3 regions of the Dietzia sp. 2505 genome follow, and region 3 is predicted to be linked to each of the others. Evidence: predicted binding sites of a transcription regulator. Region 3 holds the regulator's gene; each other region holds the start of a gene.
The links. The regulator LexA, encoded in region 3, represses DNA repair genes until DNA is damaged. The targets are predictions, from matches to a motif close to CGAACANNTGTTCG.
Positions count from the first base shown of each region.

Region 1: the regulator LexA is predicted to act here: its motif matches at 1,465-1,478, upstream of ABIE38_RS16480 (HNH endonuclease signature motif containing protein).
Region 2: the regulator LexA is predicted to act here: its motif matches at 1,765-1,778, upstream of ABIE38_RS08265 (HNH endonuclease signature motif containing protein).

Region 1 covers NZ_JBEPON010000009.1:179,791-184,191, reverse strand. Annotated here, with positions in the region: gene ABIE38_RS16495 (arsenate-mycothiol transferase ArsC) at 1-617, shown strand, start outside; partial or broken gene ABIE38_RS16490 (arsenical pump-driving ATPase) at 658-919, shown strand; gene ABIE38_RS16485 (ArsR/SmtB family transcription factor) at 1,031-1,381, opposite strand; gene ABIE38_RS16480 (HNH endonuclease signature motif containing protein) at 1,517-3,157, shown strand; gene arsB (ACR3 family arsenite efflux transporter) at 3,297-4,401, shown strand, end outside.
Region 2 covers NZ_JBEPON010000003.1:289,105-293,505, reverse strand. Annotated here, with positions in the region: gene ABIE38_RS08270 (molybdenum cofactor biosynthesis protein MoaE) at 1-208, shown strand, start outside; gene ABIE38_RS08265 (HNH endonuclease signature motif containing protein) at 214-1,701, opposite strand; gene ABIE38_RS08260 (nucleosidase) at 1,820-2,449, opposite strand; gene ABIE38_RS08255 (hypothetical protein) at 2,618-3,238, shown strand; gene thpR (RNA 2',3'-cyclic phosphodiesterase) at 3,262-3,891, opposite strand; gene ABIE38_RS08245 (hypothetical protein) at 4,073-4,401, shown strand, end outside.
Region 3 covers NZ_JBEPON010000002.1:298,148-302,548, reverse strand. Annotated here, with positions in the region: gene dapF (diaminopimelate epimerase) at 1-97, shown strand, start outside; gene hflX (GTPase HflX) at 112-1,560, shown strand; gene lexA (transcriptional repressor LexA) at 1,600-2,268, opposite strand; gene ABIE38_RS05100 (hypothetical protein) at 2,558-2,860, shown strand; gene nrdR (transcriptional regulator NrdR) at 2,975-3,430, shown strand; gene ABIE38_RS05090 (glycosyl-4,4'-diaponeurosporenoate acyltransferase CrtO family protein) at 3,663-4,058, shown strand; gene hrpA (ATP-dependent RNA helicase HrpA) at 4,106-4,401, opposite strand, start outside.

The DNA of each region.
Region 1 (4,401 bases), on a different contig from region 3:
ACTACGAGGGCGTGTTCAGCCCGCAGACCGTCGAGCGCGTGGTGTTCGAGTCCTATGCCGCGTTGCGTCGTACCGCGCGCGTCACCACCCACCTGCCGTCGCTGTCCCGCCGCTTCGCGACCGACCGGCTCAAGGCTCTCGCGCAGGCAGAGGGGCGGGTGACCAAGGACGTACCCGAGGTGCTCTTCATCTGCGTCCAGAACTCGGGGCGCTCCCAGATGGCCGCGGCGCTCATGGCGGACCGGTCGCAAGGACGGGTCCACGTCCGCTCCGCCGGGTCGCTCCCGGGGTCCGGGATCGACGAGAACTGCCAGGCGGCCATGGCCGAGATCGGACTCGACCTGACCTCGGAATACCCCAAGCCGCTCACCGACGACGTGGTGGCGGCCGCCGACGTGGTGATCTCCATGGGGTGCGGGGACGCCTGCGCCGTCTACCCGGGCAAGAGGTACCTGGACTGGGACGTCTCGGACCCCGCCGGTCAGGATCTCGACCGGGTCCGTGCCATCCGCGACGACATCGAGGCCCGGGTCCGCCAGGCCCTCCCGGTGATCATCGGTGTGACGCTCGCGCCCGCCACCGGGGCACCGTCCACCGAGGGGACGCCGGCACCGTGACCACCACCATCACCGTCTATTGATCCGCGCTCTGCTGCTCGGCCGCATTTCTCCGGCTGAGTGGTTCCGAGGGGCGGTCTTCCAGGCGTTCTCCTGGGTGATCCACGAGTCGAGGCGTCGTTTCGTCGTCGTCGACACCGCCCGGCAGTTTGGGGGACGGCGTTCGCTACACCACGCCGCTCATGAGACTGCAGGATCCGGCGCAGACCACGATCCTCATCGTCTCCCTCGCGGAGACCACGCCGGTCCTCGAGGCGGCGGCCCTCCAGGATGACCTGCGACGGGCCGGCATCGAACCGTGGACCCCGTCGGTCCGGAGGCGCTGCGTCGTCCGGCCTAGGGTGCGGGTGCTGCGGTGTCGAGTACTTCGGCGTCCGGGGCTGCGATCTAGGGACCCGACGCCCGGGTCGATCTCAGACGAAGCGAAGGCCTCGGACGTCGACGATGTCCCGGATCTGGGCGAACGCCTCCGGGACGATGCTGTAGTGCGCCATCCGGCCGCGTTGTTCCCGGGTGACGAGTCCCGCCTCGACCAGCTTCTTCATGTGGTGACTCACGGTGGGCTGGGTGATCCCCAGCGGCTCGGTGAGGGTGCACACGCAGACGTCGTCGCAGTCCGCCGCCGCGATGTGCGAGAGCAGGCGCAGGCGCATGGGATCGGCGAGTGCCTTGAACCGGGCTGCCGCGGCCTCGGCCTCCGCCTGGTTGAGCGGCCCGTTCGCGCCGGCGATGCAGCAGGATTCGGTGGGCTCGGACGAGGTCATGGCCCCCAGATTACTCGGACGATCGGGATGGGGGAGGCATGCGGAGATCGCCCCTTGCTCATTCGAAAGTGTGTGCGTATAATAGAACAGGAGTTCGATGCAGGGTGACGGCGACGTGCGATCGGAGGTGGGGGCATGGGCGACGCGGCTGGCGGTGTGACAAGTGGGGCCGGTCGCTCCGACCATCCTTCGGTGCTCGGCAGGTTGGCCGACGTCGCCCGCGGCACCTGGGTCGCGGAGAACCGCGCCGCTGGGGCCCGCCTGGCCGCGTGTTACGCGTTGTTCCTCGAGTGCGTGCGCCAGGACGAGGCCGGGGCAGGGGACGGCTCCCCTCCCGGGCACGCGGTGGTCGACCCGTTCGACGTGTGCACCGGCTACCTCGTGGCGGCGATGCCCATCTCAACCGGCCGGGCCGCCACCATGATCAGCCTTGCCGCGGACCTGACCGAGCGCTACCCCGCCGTCATGGAAGCCCTCTCGTCCGGCCGGATGGAACAGCGCGCAGCCGAATTGTTGGCCCGCCAGATGGCCACGGTCGACCCTGCCGTCCTGTCCCGGGTGCAGCAGGAGGTCGTGGACGACTATCTCGCTGCCATCGAGGCCGGCGAGCGTCTGGGTGCCCGGTCGGTGCGCGAATCCGTTGATGCGATCATCGCCCGCTACGACGCCGACGGCATCCGCGAACGCAGAGACGCCGCCGCCCGCGGCCGCGGGGTCCACATCCGCAAGGGTGCCGACGGCATGACCAACCTGTGGGCCACCCTGGCCTCCGATGAGGCCGCTGTCCTGGCCGAGGCCATCGACCAGCGCGCCGCCGAGTTCGCCGACCCCGAACCGGGTGCTTCTGCGGAATCCGCCCAGGCACAACCCGACGCCGAGGCGGCGGACACGTCGACCTATCCGTTGCCCGAGCGCCGCGCGGACGCCCTGCTGTCCCTGGTATGCGGGGACTGGGGTCGCACCCGTGCCGCCGGTCTCGGGCCGGACGAGTCACCCTCGCCACTGCGGCCGCGCGTGACGGTCTTTGCCCGGGGCAGAGGTCTCGACCCGCAGGTCGAGTTCCCCCGCACAGGCGAATCCGCGCTTCAGGCACTGCTCGACATGCTCACCGCCAGTGACGGGGCCAGCCTCGAACACGTCGACCCCGCTATCGGCGCCGCCGACGACGCCCGCCGTGCCCTGACCTACCGGCCCGGCGCCGCTCTGGCCCGCCGCATCCGCCTCCGGGACGGCACCTGTAGGCACCCGGGTTGCACGGTGGCGGCCGAACACTGCGACATCGATCACTGTCGGCCCTTCGACCACGCCGACCCGCAGCGGGGCGGACACACCGCCGAGTGCAATCTGATGTGCTTGTGTCGGCGCCATCACCGGTTCAAGACCTTCTCCGGATGGATCTACGACCTGGCGCCAGACGGCACCCTCGTCGTCGTCACACCTGACGGATCCACCATGCTCACCAGGCCTTCCGGGCCCCTGGCCGCCTACAGGCGTGAACAGGCCCGAGCCGAACAGGACGCCTGGGACACTCAGCAAGCCCGCAGTCCCGAGCCGAATGCCGCCGACGGTGCACTGCAGGCCGAGCCGACCTTCTGGACCCGCCGTGCAGCCCGCCGCCGCGCAGAACGCGCCCGCACCGGTCCCGACCGCGCTGGTCCCGACCGGACCAGGCCCTCCACTGGCCGCTGGTGGAGTCGCAACAAGCCGGTGGTCAGCCGTGCCGAGGAGCAGGTCCAACAGCTCCTCGACGAGATTCTCGACCCGCCACCGTTCTGATCTCGCGGGGTTCAGTGGTTAATGTCACACATTGACCGGCATCGATGAATTGCCTAGGGTTGGCCGCATGAGCACCCAGGTCTCGGCGAACGCTGGCCCCCCGTCCCCTGTCGATCCCGGCACTCCGGTCGCCGCGAGGATGTCCTTCCTCGACCGCTATCTGGCCGTGTGGATCCTCGCGGCCATGGCGCTCGGGCTCCTGGCCGGGCGCCTGGTGCCCGGCATCGCCGAAGCGTTGGAGGCGGTCGAGGTGGGGGGCATCTCGGTTCCCATCGCGGTGGGGCTGCTGGTGATGATGTACCCCGTCCTGGCCAAGGTCCGCTACGACGAGACACGTCGCGTCACCGGGGACCGCAGGCTTCTCGTGTTGTCCCTCGCACTGAACTGGCTGGTCGGGCCCGCGTTGATGTTCACGCTCGCCTGGCTCATGCTCCCGGACCTGCCCGAATACCGCACCGGCCTGATCGTCGTGGGCCTGGCCCGATGCATCGCGATGGTGTTCATCTGGAACGACCTCGCCTGTGGCGACCGGGAGGCGGCAGCGGTGCTCGTCGCGATCAACTCGGTATTCCAGGTGATCGCTTTCGCGGGCCTGGGCTGGTTCTACCTCCAGGTCCTCCCGGGCTGGCTGGGGCTGGAGACCACCACCGCCGGGTTCTCGGTGTGGGCGATAGCGTTGAGCGTCCTGGTGTTCCTCGGTATCCCGCTGCTGGCCGGATTCCTCACCCGGCACTTCGGCGAGAAGGCCAAGGGGCGGGAGTGGTACGAGGAGACCTTCCTGCCGAAGATCGGACCGTGGGCGCTGTACGGCCTGCTGTTCACCATCGTCGTGCTCTTCGCGTTCCAGGGCGACACCATCGTCGGAAATCCCCTCGACGTGGCGCGAATCGCGCTGCCCCTGCTGGCCTACTTCATCCTCATGTTCGGCGGAAGCCTGCTCGCGGCCCGAGCGGCCGGCCTGAACTACGCCAAGTCCACTGCGGTCGCGTTCACGGCCGCGGGGAACAACTTCGAACTCGCGATCGCCGTCAGCATCGGCACCTGGGGGGTGGCCTCCGGTCAGGCGCTCGCAGGGGTGGTCGGGCCGCTCATCGAGGTGCCCGTGCTGATCGCCCTGGTGTACGTGAGCCTGTGGGCGGGCAAGCGTCTGTTCAAGGGGGACCCGACGGTCCCGAACGCGATCCACCAGGACATGGCGGCCGCTTCCACCCCGGCCCCCGACTCCAGTGCGCCGGGAGCCGATC
Region 2 (4,401 bases), on a different contig from region 3:
CTCCGTCCGAATCGGTGCGGTGCACCGGGTGGGGGTGCTGTCGGTGGGCGAGGTCGCCGTGGTGGTGGTGGCCGTGGCGCCGCACCGGGCCGAGGCCTTCGCCGCCTGCTCGGAGCTGATCGAACGGCTCAAGCGGACAGTGCCCATCTGGAAGCGGCAGCGCTTCAGCGACGGGGTCTCCGAATGGGTGGGCGTCGGCGACTGCTGAGTCGGTCAGGCCGGCCGTCTGCGGGATCCGTGCCTGCCGCGACGAGGAGGGTTGACCAGCGTGCCGTCGTCGGCGATGGTGCGATCCGCGTAGGCGTTCCACTCGCGTTCCCGGATGGCGTCACGAGCACGGGCCAGGGGGCCCTTGGGTCTGGTGCGGTGTTCGTGTCCGGTGTCGGTGATGATGACGAGCTCACCCAACGGCCCGGACCGGTAGGCGTTGGTCCCGAACGTCTTCTCGCGGTGGTGTTTCCGACACAGGCAGACGAGGTTCCACTCGGTGGTCGGCCCGCCGAGTTGAGGGTCCTTCTTGTTGAACGCGAGCACATGATCCACATCGCAGTTCTTCGCGGGAACCGAGCACCCCGGGTGCCGGCAGGTGCCGTCGCGCAGACGGATGCGTTCGGCCATCGCCGGGGTGATCACGTAGCGCAGGGCGTGTTCCGGGGAGTCGAGCACGCCCGGGGCAGGGTCGATGAGCTCGAACCGCACGCTCGCGTCGTCGCCCTCGAGCAGCTCCGTGCAGAGCCACTCGAAGCTGCTGTACGTGCCGTGGACGAACTCGACACGGTTGGGCAGGCCCCGGGCCGCGGAGGCGATCACGCTGATGCGGATCGGCTGACCGGCCCGCGCGGCATTGCCCAGTGTGGGCCGGGGAAGGTCCGCCCCGACCCTGACGTCGCCGAGTTCGATGCCGTCGTGCTCGATGCCGTCGTGCACGGACTCGGGAGCAGCGGCGGAGCCGGTGTCAGCCGCGGACCGGCCGTCATCAGACGGGTAGACGGCGAGCGCGGCGAGGGCGTCGGCGCGGAGCTGGTCCATGGGACGATCCAGCCCGTCCGCCGATGCGGCCGACGCGTCGGTGTCGATGCGACGCCGAAGCAGTTCGGCATCGGCAGCGCTGAGCCTGGCCCACATCGTGGCCATGCCGTTGCGGGCGCCGAGGAATCGGACGGAGCGGGTAGCGGCCGCAGCGGCGGCGGCGTCCTCCGCGGCAGCCGGGTCGTGTCTCTCCACGGCATCATCGATCAGGGAGTCCACCGCGACGCGGCTCGGCCGGTCACCACCGTCGAGGTCCTCCATGACGCGCGCGACCACCTCGTCCTCCACGTCCGACACGATCGCGTCGGGCACCTCGGCCAGGCGGCACGCGATGTCGATCGCCAACTGTTCGGGCGTCAGCCCGCGGTCGACCGTGGACCGCAGACGAGGCAGTCGCCGGTGGATCTGCGTTCCGGCCGTCACCAACCGGGCAGCATGCCAACACGTGAGCTGACACGCCGCCACGAGGTGATCGCGGGCCCGCGCCTGCGGATCCAACCGCGCGTACGCGGGCCGGCGCGAACCGTCGGCTTCCTCGTCGGCCCGTGCCCGTTCGGACCGAGCGAACTGTTCGACAAGGACATGTGCCGCTGCCAGCCTCGTGGCCCCGGCGCGGTTCTGCGCCAGCGTCGCGGCACGGGCCGCCTCGCTGACGGCTTCCGCGTCGACCATGCCGAGGGGCTCGGGCACGGCGAACAACTCCCTCGTCGTCACCACGCTCCCACCTCCCGTCGTCGAACCTACATTCGATACTACCCAAGGGGGGCAAATAGCACAAGCGTTCGACCACTCACCCCAGCCGGGTGCCCACCCACTCGGCCAGCACCCGTGCGCAGGCGTCCACGCTCTCGACCCACGTGGCCCCTGCGGACTCGTCGGCCGGGTCGGACACGTACTTGACCAGACGCGTGGGAACGCCCAACATCGCCCCGGCCGCGGCGACCGCGTACCCCTCCATGTCCACCAGGTCCGCGATCGACGCGAGGTGATCGCGCAGCGGTCCGCCGGCTACGAAGCGGTCGCCGGACGCGAGCACCGGCGCGGCGCTCCCGCCGGGAGTGGACGGCACCGCGTGGGCCGGCTCCGGAGTCACCGCGAGCTCGGCCGAGAGGGCCAGGGGAGGCCCGTCGTGGCGGCCGGTGACCGCATGGAGCGCGAGGTTGTCGAAGTCGTGCTGGAACACTGTCGCGATCTCGTGCGTGCCCTCCATCCCGAGGTGCAATCCGCCGGCGGTGCCCACGTTGACGAGTTCGCGCGGTCGGACCCCGCCACCCAGCGCGTGCGCGACCGCCACGGCGGCCCGCACCTTGCCGACGCCCGTGACCAGGACGGGGAAGTCCGTGACGAAGTGCCGGGCCTCCTGTTCCAGGGCGACGACGACGAGAGGGTGTGCCGGGTCGACGGCTCCGAGGAGTTCCACGGCGTCCACGGTAGTCATGGGGGATCGGTTCACGGCATCCGCTCCCGCGCCTGCACCGCCGCTGCGCGGGGGCGATAGAGCTCTTCCGTTGCGCTTCCCGTGCATTCCGCGGCCCCCGCCTACGGTGGGACCAGATGGCCAGCCCTTCCAGCCCAGAGGTGAACCGCGATGTCGATCCACACCCCCCGAACCCCCGCCCGCCTGGCGATACTCCTGCCAGTGGTGGCGCTGCTCACGGCCGCCGGCTGCGCGAACGGCTCTGACGACGAACAGAACCCCGCCGAGCCGACGGTCACCGCCACCGTGACCGCGCCCGTGGAGACCTCCGAGCTGCCCACCGAGCGACCCGCGGCGGACGCGTTCGACAGCGGGAACTGCGCGACCGAGCTCTCGGGCCAGAACATCTCGGGCGACGTCCAGGTCCGCGACGGGCAGACCTGTGTGCTGTCCGATCTGACCGTCACCGGTGACATCGACGTCTACGGCGGTGGCCGACTCGAGGCCCGCAACGTCCGGGTCACCGAGGACATCGAGGCCGAGGGGCACGCGTTCGTCCTGGTCATCGGGGGCGAAGTTGCGGGGTCGATCGAGCTGGACAGGGGTGGCGAGGCGACGGTCGAGAACGTCCGGATCGGCGGCGACCTGGAATCCGAACAGAACTCCGGCCCCCAGCGCTTCGAGGGCAACACCATCGGCGGCGACCTGGAGTGCGAGGGCAACGCCGAGGCCCCGACCGGTGGCGGCAACCAGGTCAGCGGCGAGCGGGAGGGGCAGTGCGCGGGCCTGTGACCGGGGTGTTCATGCGACGCCTCTCATCCCGGCGACCGCTTTCTTCCCGGGAACGGCGCCCACCAGCGCGGCTCCGCCTCCCCCAGAGGTAGCCGGTCGACCACCTCGTGCCGGGCCCGCCCGCGAGGGCCCTCGCCGAGGAAGGAGTCGACCAACGCGATCTCGGTCACGGTCCAGGTGCTGCTGGTGAACGTGTCGAGCACCCGCAGCCACGCCGTGGCATCGTCGCGACCGCCGAGCCGGGCGAGCGTGAGGTGGGGGCGAAACCGCGCCCCGTCGGGGACGCAGCCGGCCGCGTTGGCAGCCGACCGGGCCCCCGCGGCCAGCGCGTCGAGCGGACGCTCGCGCCGATCATCACCGATCGCCGGGGACTGCTCGACGCCCGCCCACAGCACCTTGGCCCGCTCGACCGAGGGGAACGCCCCCGCCCCGGCCAACCGCAGGCGGAACGGCTCGTGCCTGCGGGCGACCGCACCGAGCCTCTCGGCGAGGTCGTCGATCCGCCACTCGTCGACATCCGGGCAGAAGGTCAGCGTGAGGTGCCACTGCGAGGGGGTGGTCCACGCCGGTCCCGGGCGTGGGTCGAGGAACCGCTCGAGTTCTCCGCGGACCTCGTCCGGCGGCATGACCGCGGCGAACATCCGATGACCCATTCGGGACGCACCCCCTCCGACTGAGCAGGCCGCGGTCTGCACGGTGTCGGCGGCTCGCGACAGGTTCATATCCACGATGGCCCACCACGCACCCGGAGACAAGGCCGCTCGCGCAGTCCGATGCAAGTGCGATGCCGTCGGGGCCCGCGTCGAGCTGGCGTCACGGTGCAGAAGCGATACGATGGGTGCCATCACGGCGGTGGGGCTCGCCTTCAACTACGGCATCGATGTCGTCAACGGTCCCTGGTTTCATTTCTTGAGGCTGGTTGCTGCCGTGAACACTCCTCGACAGCACCTCTCCGGTCATCCCGGCCGGGCCTCCCCGAACTGGGCGCCACTGGGCGGCCATGGATGGAGGGCGGCAACGATGAGCGGTGACTTCACTGTCAGGGACCTGCGAGCCCTGGAAGTCCTGGATTCTCGGCGAGATCCGAACCCTCGCGTGGAAGTGAGGCTCGGCTCGGGCGCGACCGGCTGGGCAGGTGTGCCTTCGGGAGTCCCCCTCAGGAT
Region 3 (4,401 bases):
TTCCACGCTGACGGGACCCTCCGCGATCGTCGCGGAAGGGTGGTACCGGCGTCCGGCACCCGTCCGCCGCACGGAGGCGTCCCGACCGGAATTGTGAGATGATGCCGGTGAATGACTATCGATGACACCGCCCCTGACCGGGCCACACGAGACCATGACCCTTCGGTCGGAGAATTCCAGCTCGAGGAGCGCTCCTCCCTGCGCCGGGTCGTCGGGTTGTCGACCGAACTCCAGGACGTCAACGACGCCGAGTACCGCCAACTCCGCCTTGAGCGGGTCGTTCTTGTCGGGGTCTGGACCGAGGGTACCGCCGCCCAGGCGGAGGCCGCGATGGCCGAGTTGGCGCAGCTCGCCGAGACCGCAGGCTCCGAGGTCTGCGACGCGCTGATCCAGCGCCGCGACAAGCCGGACCCCGCCACCTACATAGGTTCGGGGAAGGCCAAGACCCTGAAGGACGTGATCCTCGCGACGGGCGCGGACACGGTGATCTGCGACGGAGAACTCACGCCGGGTCAGCTCATCGCGCTCGAGAAGGTCGTCAACGTCAAGGTGATCGACCGCACCGCGTTGATCCTCGACATCTTCGCCCAACACGCGACCAGTCGTGAGGGCAAGGCCCAGGTGTCCCTGGCGCAGATGGAGTACATGCTCCCTCGCCTGCGCGGCTGGGGTGAGGCGCTCTCCCGGCAGGCGGGTGGCCGGGCCGGCAGCAACGGAGGCGTCGGACTCCGTGGTCCCGGTGAGACCAAGATCGAGACGGACCGCCGCCGGATCAGGGAGCGCACGGCGAGGCTGCGCCGTGAGATCAAGGGCATGAAGCAGGCCCGTGACACCAAGCGGCATCGGCGTCGCGCCACCCCTGTGCCGTCGATCGCGATCGCCGGGTACACGAACGCCGGGAAGTCGAGCCTGCTCAACCGCTTGACCGGCGCCGGCGTACTGGTCCAGAACGCGCTGTTCGCCACACTGGACCCCACCACCCGGCGTGCCGAGCTCCCCGACGGGCGGGTCGTGGTCTTCACGGATACCGTCGGATTCGTCCGACACCTCCCGACCCAGCTCGTCGAGGCGTTCCGGTCGACGTTGGAGGAGGTCGTCGACTCCGAGCTCCTCCTGCACGTGGTCGACGGTTCGGACGCCTTCCCTCTGCGCCAGATCGAGGCCGTCCGCACTGTCATCAACGACGTCGTGGAAGAGCAGAAGGCCGAGAGGCCGCGCGAACTCGTGGTGATCAACAAGGTCGATGTCGCTGACCCGGTGGTGTTGACGGAACTGCACCACGCACTGCCGGACGCGGTCTTCGTCTCGGCGGCGACAGGGGAGGGTTTCGACGAGCTCCTCGAACGAATAATGCGGGTGATCGCCTCCGAGGACACGGAGGTCACTCTCGAGATCCCGTTCACCAGAGGTGATGTGGTCTCCCGTGTCCACGCGGAGGGCGCCGTGGTGGACGAGGATCACACGAAGGACGGCACGAGGATCGTTGCACGGCTTCCGTCCTCCGTGGCGGGGGAGCTCGGGGAGTATCGGGTCCCCGGATCTCGTGACGGTGTCGCCTGACCCTCTCGACGGATCAGGCGACACCCGGTTCCGGCTGGCTCAGAGCTTGCGGAAGACCGTGACGACCTTTCCGAGGATCGTCGCGTGCTCCCCCGGAATCGGACTGAACGACGGATTGTGGGGCAGGAGCCACACCCCACTCGAATCCCTGCGGAAGGTCTTGACCGTGGCCTCCCCGTCGATCATCGCCGCCACGATTTCGCCGTTGTCCGCGACGTTCTGACGACGCACAACCACGTAGTCCCCGTCACAGATCGCGGCGTCGATCATCGACTCGCCGACCACTCTGAGCATGAACAGGTCCCCTGAACCCACCAGGTCGGAGGGGAGGGGGAAGACCTCTTCCACCGCCTGTTCGGCGAGGATCGGGCCGCCGGCCGCGATCCGCCCCAGGACCGGGACGTAGACGGGTTCCACGGCCCCGCTGGGTCGCGTCTCCTCCTGGGCGGGCGCACGTCGACCCCGGGACCGCTGCCCCGGGACGCCGTGGACGTCGACCGCCCGCGGCTTGTGCGGATCACGGGTCAGGAAGCCCTTCTTCTCCAGCGTCCGCAACTGGTGGGCGACGGAGGAGGTCGACTGCAGCCCGACGGCGTCACCGATCTCGCGGATGCTGGGGGGATAACCCCGGTCCTTGACCGTGTCGTGGATGTGCAACAGAACGCTCTTCTGGCGAGTCGTCAGGGCCTCGAAGTCGGGCTTGGGCATGTGGGGGTCCCTTCAGCGAATGGGTGTTCGACGTCGTCATCTGTGTACACCCTACTGCCCGTGGGGCGTGAGCGCCACACAGGTGTTCGAAGAAATGTCGCCGTGAATGTCGACTCTGTCGGACCCGCGTGATACAACTCTAGTCAGGTTCGGGTTCGAACAGATGTGCACAACAAGGCACACGGACGTGCGAACGATGTTCGCACACCGTATCGAGTTGGGAGTTCTCATGACCGTTATGGAGATGCAGCCACGATCGCGTCCCTCAGTGCCCTGGACGGAGGTCTGCGTGACCGATCATGACCGGCCCGTCTCGTCCAGGGTGCGACCCTGCCCTGACGCCGAGTTCCGCCCCGTCACCCGCACGCTCGACCGGCGGCGTCAGCCGGCCACGCGGTCGGTGGCGCCGGGGCGGCGAGTGCTCGTCAACCCCGCGTCCGCGGGAAGTGTCAGGGCATGCGGTAGCGAGGCGAGGTCGAGTGTGCCGGTGGTGGACGATGTGCCGACATGGGCATTGGTGGTCTGCGGAATCGTCTTCGGGATCCTGATGCTGCTGGCATTGGCACTCCTGGGCGGGCCCGCCTACGCGTGACCCTCGGTGTCGCCTCCTAGAATGAACCCGGGACGGCGGCCCGTCGCCCCCGCACCCCTGTCGGCTCCGGCCGGCAGACCGGTTCGGACCAGGTCGACGAATGGCGAAGCTGGAATGTACTGCCCCATATGTCACCACGAGGACTCACGGGTAATCGACTCCCGGTCGGTCGACGAAGGGCAGGCGATTCGGCGTCGACGCGAGTGCCCCGACTGCGGACACCGGTTCACCACTCTGGAGACCCCGTTGTTGACCGTTCTCAAACGCAACGGCGTGACCGAGCGTTTCAGCCGCGACAAAGTAGTCCGCGGTGTGCGCCGCGCGTGCCAGGGGAGGTCGGTCGACGAGGACGCGCTCCGGCGGCTCGCCCAGCAGGTCGAAGACGCCGTCCGGGCCGGCGGCGCATCTGAAGTCCCCGCTCACGAGATCGGACTGGCGATCCTGGGCCCTCTGCAGGATCTCGACGAGGTCGCATATCTGCGGTTCGCCTCGGTATACAAGCAGTTCAGTTCCGCTGCCGACTTCGAGAGCGAGATCATCGCCCTTCGCGAACGTCACGCCGCGCACTAGTGCACCCGAGAGTCTCACCTCGTCAGGCTCTGCGGACTATCCACGCGGTATTCCGCGGCACGGCGTTCGCCTAGCCTCAGTTCCATGCTTCGCGTAGTTCCGAGCGCCCTGCTCCTGGTGCTGTTCGTGTTCAGCGGGGCTGGTCATCGGACCGCATCACCCCGCGTTCGCGTGGGTGTTCTCAGTCGGTGTCGTCGGCATCCTGGGCGTCTCCGGCCACTGGCCTCAATCGATGGTCCCCCGGTGGGTGACCGCGACCACGCAGCGGACTATCGACCGTGGCGAGTCTTTGGGTATCCCTGGCTTACTTCGCACTCTGGATCGGGCGGGGTGGAACCGCGCCCTCGGGCGACGTGGCAGCGGGGTTCGCGGTCGAGCCGGCCTAGCGGTGATCCGCAAGGAGGCTACGCAGAGCCTTATCGCCCACGGGGTGGGCGCGGTTCTCCACCTGCTGGTGGCCATCGCGGTCGCCGTCGTGGGCGCCTGGTGGAATGCGGTGATCGTGCTGTCACTCGGTGTGCTGCTGCACCAGATCCCTGTCGCGATGCAACGGTACATAGTGGCGAGGATTGACCGGGTGGACCGAATGACACAGGCTCGGCGAGGAGAGAGCTGTCGGGATTCGTGACCGGTGCGGTGACTGGCTGCTCCCACGAATGGTCACTTCGTGTGGGCTCACCGCCCGGTCCGGCGGGCGAGCGCTGCGGCCACCGCCTTCTCGATCCTCTCGGCGGAGACCGGGCGCGCGGTTCCCAGAGACTGCGCGAAGAGGCCGACACGGTATTCGGCCAACATCCACCGGAGATCCCGGGAGGCCCGCGCCCCGCCCGGTCGGCGGCGGAGCGCCGCCGTCGCCTCCGCGACAGTGGCCTCCGACTTCTCCAACCGGGCGGCGAGCTCTCTGTACCTCGACGGCGATTTCTCCGCCAGGTCCAGCCTGAGGTCGATCGCCCTCACGTGACGCTCCAGTT